3 regions of the Shewanella piezotolerans WP3 genome follow, and region 3 is predicted to be linked to each of the others. Evidence: predicted binding sites of a transcription regulator. Region 3 holds the regulator's gene; each other region holds the start of a gene.
What was found. The regulator MetJ, encoded in region 3, represses methionine synthesis genes. The targets are predictions, from matches to a motif close to TAGACGTCTAGACGTCTA.
Positions count from the first base shown of each region.

Region 1: the regulator MetJ is predicted to act here: its motif matches at 1,192-1,209, upstream of metK (methionine adenosyltransferase).
Region 2: the regulator MetJ is predicted to act here: its motif matches at 1,531-1,548, upstream of thrA (bifunctional aspartate kinase/homoserine dehydrogenase I).

Region 1 covers NC_011566.1:4,452,576-4,454,856, forward strand. The annotation lists gene tkt (transketolase) at 1-732, opposite strand, end outside; gene metK (methionine adenosyltransferase) at 1,253-2,281, shown strand, end outside.
Region 2 covers NC_011566.1:3,965,783-3,968,063, forward strand. The annotation lists gene thrA (bifunctional aspartate kinase/homoserine dehydrogenase I) at 1-1,380, opposite strand, end outside; gene slyD (peptidylprolyl isomerase) at 2,093-2,281, shown strand, end outside.
Region 3 covers NC_011566.1:4,779,745-4,782,025, forward strand. The annotation lists gene metB (cystathionine gamma-synthase) at 1-823, opposite strand, end outside; gene metJ (met regulon transcriptional regulator MetJ) at 1,033-1,347, shown strand; gene SWP_RS20305 (sulfite exporter TauE/SafE family protein) at 1,625-2,281, shown strand, end outside.

The DNA.
Region 1 (2,281 bases), 330 kb from region 3:
TTTACAGCAGATCATAGTTGGCTTGTCAGTCACTGACTTAGCTTCTTCGATAGCGGCGCGGATAGCGTCGCTGTCATGACCATCTACGTTAGCAATTACGTGCCAGCCGTAAGACTCAAAACGCTTAGGCGTATCGTCAGTAAACCAGCCTTCAACGTGACCATCGATAGAGATACCGTTGTCATCCCAGAAAGCGACTAGCTTACCAAGACCTAAGGTACCCGCTAAAGAACAGGCTTCGTGTGAGATACCTTCCATCAAACAGCCATCGCCTAGGAAGCAGTATGTGAAGTGGTCAACAATGTCATGACCTGGTTGGTTAAACTGTGCCGCTAATGTTTTTTCAGCAATCGCCATACCGACAGCGTTACTGATACCAGCGCCTAGTGGGCCAGTGGTTGTTTCAACACCAGGTGTGTAACCATATTCTGGGTGACCAGGTGTTTTAGAGTGAAGCTGACGGAAGTTTTTCAACTCCTCGATTGGCAATGCATAACCCGTAAGGTGAAGCAGAGAGTATATAAGCATAGAACCATGGCCGTTTGACAAGATAAAACGGTCACGATCAACCCACTCAGGGTTGTTTGGGTTGTGCTTTAGGAAATCATTCCATAGCACTTCAGCGATGTCAGCCATCCCCATTGGTGCACCTGGGTGACCAGAATTGGCTTTTTGAACGGCATCCATGGTTAATGCACGGATTGCGTTAGCGAGTTCTTTACGAGATGACATGCTCTCTCCTGCGTCGTGTTGGGTATTGAGGCTTAGATCTAGCGAAAGGCAGCAAGTGCGGTATCTGCTTAACCTTCTACTACAGCAAAATTTGGAGCCATATTTTCGCCTACTAGGCAGTAGGACGCAAATTTAATTCACCTGATATGAAAAATTATCGAAACATATTATTCATTACCTATGACACTCTAACCATATTTAACAACACCTTAACTTAATTGCGAACGAATTTAGCTAAGCAAAAATAAAATATTCCACAGCTAACCGCTCAATAATGGCAATTGCTTGATCATTTTTTTATCAGAACAAGCTAGCGAACCAAACAAGTTTATAATATTTTTATCAGTAACTTAGAAAAAACCAGCGTTATTATCCTTGTACCTATTAGGGATTTAATAGCGTGGATTACTGCACAAAATTAAGTGAAAAGGGTGTCATCCAAGCTGTTTTCCACTAAGATAGCCGTCTAGATGTAGATACTTCTACACATTCAAATTGTTTAAAGACGAGATTTACCATCATGGCAAAGCACTTGTTCACCTCTGAGTCGGTCTCAGAAGGTCACCCAGATAAAATCGCCGATCAGATTTCTGATGCGGTACTAGACGCAATTTTGGAGCAAGATCCAAAAGCACGCGTAGCATGCGAAACTTATGTCAAAACTGGCATGGTTATGGTTGGCGGCGAAGTCACCACTTCAGCTTGGGTTGATATCGAAGAGATCACCCGTAAGACCGTACGTGAAATCGGTTACACCCACTCAGACATGGGTTTTGATGCTGACTCTTGTGCAATTCTCAATGCTATTGGTAAACAGTCTCCAGATATCAACCAAGGTGTTGACCGCGCAGATCCTAAAGAACAGGGTGCTGGCGACCAAGGCCTAATGTTTGGTTATGCAAATAACGAAACTGACGTGTTAATGCCTGCGCCTATCACTTACTCACACAAGCTGGTTAAGCGTCAATCTGAAGTACGTAAAGACAAGACCCTTCCGTGGTTACGTCCAGATGCGAAAAGTCAGGTGACTTTTGCGTACAACAACGACGGTAGCATTGCGGGAATCGACGCTGTGGTCCTTTCAACTCAGCATCGTGAAGACGTTAGTCAAGCGGATCTGATTGAAGGTGTTATGGAAACCATCATCAAGCCAGTACTTCCGGCTAAGTGGTTATCTAAAGACACTAAATACTTCATCAACCCAACCGGCCGTTTTGTTATCGGTGGCCCAGTAGGCGATTGTGGTCTAACAGGTCGTAAGATCATCGTTGATACCTACGGCGGCATGGCTCGTCACGGTGGCGGTGCTTTCTCTGGTAAAGATCCATCGAAGGTTGACCGCAGCGCAGCATACGCAGCACGTTACGTGGCGAAGAACATCGTTGCAGCGGGTCTTGCAGATCGTTGTGAAATCCAAGTGTCTTATGCCATTGGTGTGGCAGAGCCAACATCAATCAGCATCGAAACATTTGGCACTGCGAAAGTGGCTGAAGAGTTACTGATTGATCTAGTACGTCGTCACTTCGACCTACGCCCATACGGTCTAACA
Region 2 (2,281 bases), 810 kb from region 3:
AAAGAATGATTGATGACAAGCAGATATCGCATGCTTGGTTTTTCGCTGCTCTACAACTGCAGAAATAGAACGTTCCGATGAGCCCTGTGCAATAGCAACAATATTAACCGTCGCCTGCGCCAGTGCTTGGAAAAATTTGGCTGCAACGCCTTTATGAGTACGCATGCCATCACCAATTAAAGAGACAATAGCTAATTGATGACGCATCTCGATAGGTTCTAGTAGCTCACTCTTAAGTTCTAGATCGAACTCCTGCTCTAACGCATATTTGGCTTTAGCAGCGTCTTCGGTAGCCACACAGAAACTAATGCTGTACTCAGATGAGCTTTGTGTAATCAGTGATACAGACACCCCAGAACGAGATATAGCACCTAATGTACGACTCGCCATCCCCACCATACCTTTCATACCAGGCCCAGAAACATCAAACATAGTTTGATCATCGAGATTTGAGATCGCTTTTACATTTAGCCCGGTTTCATCTGGCTCATTAGACACTAGGGTGCCAACGGCTTGAGGATTTAACGTATTTCGGATGTAGCAGGGAATGTGGTATTGAGCAATGGGCGCTACTGTTTTTGGGTGTAAAACTTTTGCGCCAAAATAAGAAACTTCCATCGCTTCTTGGTAACTCATCTGTGAAAGAAGCTTGGCGTCGGTGACCACTCGAGGGTCCGTATTGTAAACACCATCGACGTCGGTCCAGATCTCACAACAACTTGCTTGTAGACACGCTGATAGTACCGCTGCGGAGTAATCGGAGCCATTACGACCTAAAGTCACTATCTTACCGTCGCTATCTCCAGCGGTAAAACCAGGCATAACCCACACATGAGCAGCGCTCAGATCTAACGCGCCGAACCGTAGCTTACTCGCTTCAATATCAACCACAGACTCCAACCGCGGACCATGGCCTACCAGCAGCGATTCTGGTTCCAATATCGCTGACGAATAGTCAGCGGCCTTCATCACCTCAACCATTAATGCAGAAGACAGTTTCTCGCCGCCCACTAACACAGCAGCCTCTACACTCTCAGGGCACTCATTGAGCAGGCTCATACCGGCAAGCTTATCGCTCCAAAAGCTCATCTGCTGCTGCAATCGATTGGCTAAGTGTTGATTTTGCTCGCCAGTTAAAGAGCTCGCAGCCTCAGCATATAAAGCATTAAACACTTGCTCAACTTTAGCTAATACAACTTTATAGTCGCCGCCTTTTACCGCGACCTCTACCATTTCAATTAAACCATTGGTCACCGTTGCTGGCGCAGATAATACCACCGCTGTACTCTCAGCTTTTGCCGACTGGATTACAATATCGGCTGCAGTTCTAAATCGCTGCCAATTTGCGAGCGAGGTTCCACCAAATTTCATTACTTTCATCGAAAACTCCTTGTGCCGCGCCACGTTAAGAAACAAAAAAGCCCGCTCCTTTGTGGGGAGCGGGCTTGATATTTAACTTATATCAGGTTGTGCTTAGCCCGCCCCCACGTTGGTAATCGTGGTGGTTGTAATAATCGTGGTGATCATTAACTGATGGCTAGACATATAAATTAGGTTTAATCCAATTGGAATAATTTGTGTGCTAACAGAATTGCTTTTTAACCTAGAAGTGTCAACCCCTAAATTATCATTATTGCTATTAATGGCCATTTTCTCGATTAAACAGCAATAAAGCGCTATAAATGGTAATTTTAATAAGTAGTCGTTAATACTCCTTTGCAGCCCCAAATGTTACGTTAACGTAAACATAAACACTACCAATACATATACCATTGTTAATTAACACATTTTACCGAGTTAAAATACTGCAAAAATCAATACGGATTAACGCTATGGGTAATAATCAACTGTTATAACCAAGGCTCATTTTTACATTTTAGCCCCAAAGGCCTAAGCAAGAATCCAGCGCAGTTACTGATAAAATTAAAAAGCACTAATTATGATATTTAGCTATAAGTGGTAGCCAATCACGTTTATTAGGCCAATTCGATTCCTAATAAAGATGTGGCTTAGGTAGCATAAGTCGATCCAAGCTGTCGCAAATTGACACAATCCAAGCTAGAATGCGCGCAAATTACCGATTGGAGCCAGTATGAAAATCACCGAAAAATGTGCAGTAAGCATCCATTACCGATTATCAGATGCAAAAGGCCAGCTTGTAGAAAGCTCTTTTGAAGGCGAGCCGATGCTATATTTGCATGGTGCAGAAAATATGATCCCAGGCCTAGAGGCTGCTCTTGAAGGTAAAGAGCAAGGTGACGTACTTGATGTAACTGTAGAT
Region 3 (2,281 bases):
TTTTCTCCACTGCACTATGAGCGCTAAGAGTAGCAAGAATTCGCTGGGCATTGGCCTGATGCTCACGAATTCTCACTGCAAGTGTTCGAATTCCGCGCAATGTAAGGTAACTATCAAATGCACCACCCGTTAGCCCTAGCGTATTCGACCACCAATGCAACAATTCACCCAACTCTTCATCTTTAGCCACCACGGCTCCACCAACTACATCGCTGTGACCATTGATGTATTTAGTGGTCGAGTGAATAACAATATCAGCGCCAAGTAAGAGAGGTTGCTGCAAGATAGGCGATAGAAAAGTGTTATCAACCACAACTAATGCACCAACTTCATGACTAGCTGCGCTAATAGCTTCGATATCAACGACCCGAAGTAATGGGTTTGAAGGGGTTTCTAGCCAAACCATCTTAGGTTGTTTGGCAATCGCAGCAGCTAATGCACTGGCATCAGTTTGATCGACAACTTCTAGCTTAAACTGGCCTTTCTTAGCCAAATTAGTAAATAAGCGATAACTGCCACCATAACAATCATGAGGCACCACTAATAAGTCATCAGGACCGAGTAAACTTGTCGCTAGAGTAATTGCCGCCATTCCAGTGCATGTCACAACGCCAGTACAGCCTTTCTCTAGTTCAGCAATTGCATCACCGAGAATCGAGCGAGTTGGGTTACCTGAACGGCTGTAATCAAAATCTCTTGGATTTTTGTGACCGTCAAAAGAATAGTTTGTAGAGAGATAAATGGGGGGCACGACTGCACCATGTTGGGTATCGGACTCAATGCCTTGGCGCACAGCAGCGGTGGCTAGTTTACGCTCGGTCATGTACTACTCCTCTCTCTACATTTTCTTATTAGGGATGTCTGGACGTCTAAATGTACCTAAGCTATCCACCCTCGTCAACCAATTTAGCCGTTTAGACGTCCAAGCATTTAGAAATCTATTTGCATTTGTCATAAAATAGAGGCAATAATTTGACTGTGCTGCATAAGGGGTTAAAATCTGCCCCGCATTTTAAAATTACAGGTGAGTCAATGACTGAGTGGAACGGCGATTATATCAGCCCATATGCTGAACACGGAAAAAAGAATGAGCAAGTGAAAAAAATTACTGTCTCTATTCCTTTAAAAGTACTCAAGGTGCTTACCGATGAGCGTACACGCCGCCAAGTGAATAACTTACGTCACGCCACCAACAGCGAGTTACTCTGTGAGGCGTTTTTGCATGCATACACAGGTCAACCTCTGCCAAATGATGGCGACCTATCGAAAGATAAGCCTGACAGCATGCCTGCGGAAGTAAAGCGTCTCATGGATGAAATGGGCATCGAGTGGGAAGAACTAGAATAACTAGAATTACTATATTATTAAATCGAGGGTCTTAAGAGATCCTCGATTTATTTTATAGCGCTCTCTATCAGTGCAGCGCTATTCTTGCTGAATAATTTGCAAAAAAATGCGGGTAACTATTTAGCAATATCTGGTATTTGACTATAGCGACTTAATACCGCACTACACGCGGTTGTCACTGAATTCTAATCTACGCTATTTGTCTTAGCTGGACATTGCACTCCTAATTAATCTGCACTTCCTTAGTGAGTTCTAAAGCCATCACAGGGCTATACTGATGTTAGATCCAAGCACACTTATTCTCGCTTCACTGATCATTTTTTGTGGTGCATTAACTCAAAGCTTAATTGGCTTTGGCTTAGCTGTGGTTGCCAGCCCATTGCTATATATTATCGAACCCTCGCTTGTGCCAGCTCCGGTGATCTTGATGGGTTTTTCAATCGCTGCACTAACGCTGTTTAGAGAACGAGGGCAGCTTGAGTTCAATGGACTGCAATATGCGTTACTCGGACGCATTCCTGGCGGGATTTTAGGTGCGATGCTGATTCTAACGGCACCTCAAGCAATTCTGGGGCTTGCTATTGCCTTTATTGTGGCCTTAGCGGTCGGTTTCAGTCTACTCAAATTTAGTCTACCCGTTAATCGCTTTACACTGTTTATGGCAGGGGTATTGTCAGGGATCTTCGGCAATATTGCCGCTATTGGTGGACCGCCACTGGCGATACTGCTTGCCGGTAAAGATGCAGCGCAGTTTAGAGCGGCTCTATCAGCATTTTTTATCTTCAGCTCTATGATCGCTTTAGCCATTCTAGCGTTCGCAGGCCTATTAAAACTTGAACACCTGTGGGTTTCTTTGATGTTACTGCCGTCAGTTATACTCGGCTATGTAGTGGCAGGAAGACTGGTTGGCAAGGTCGATAAACAAAAAACCAGA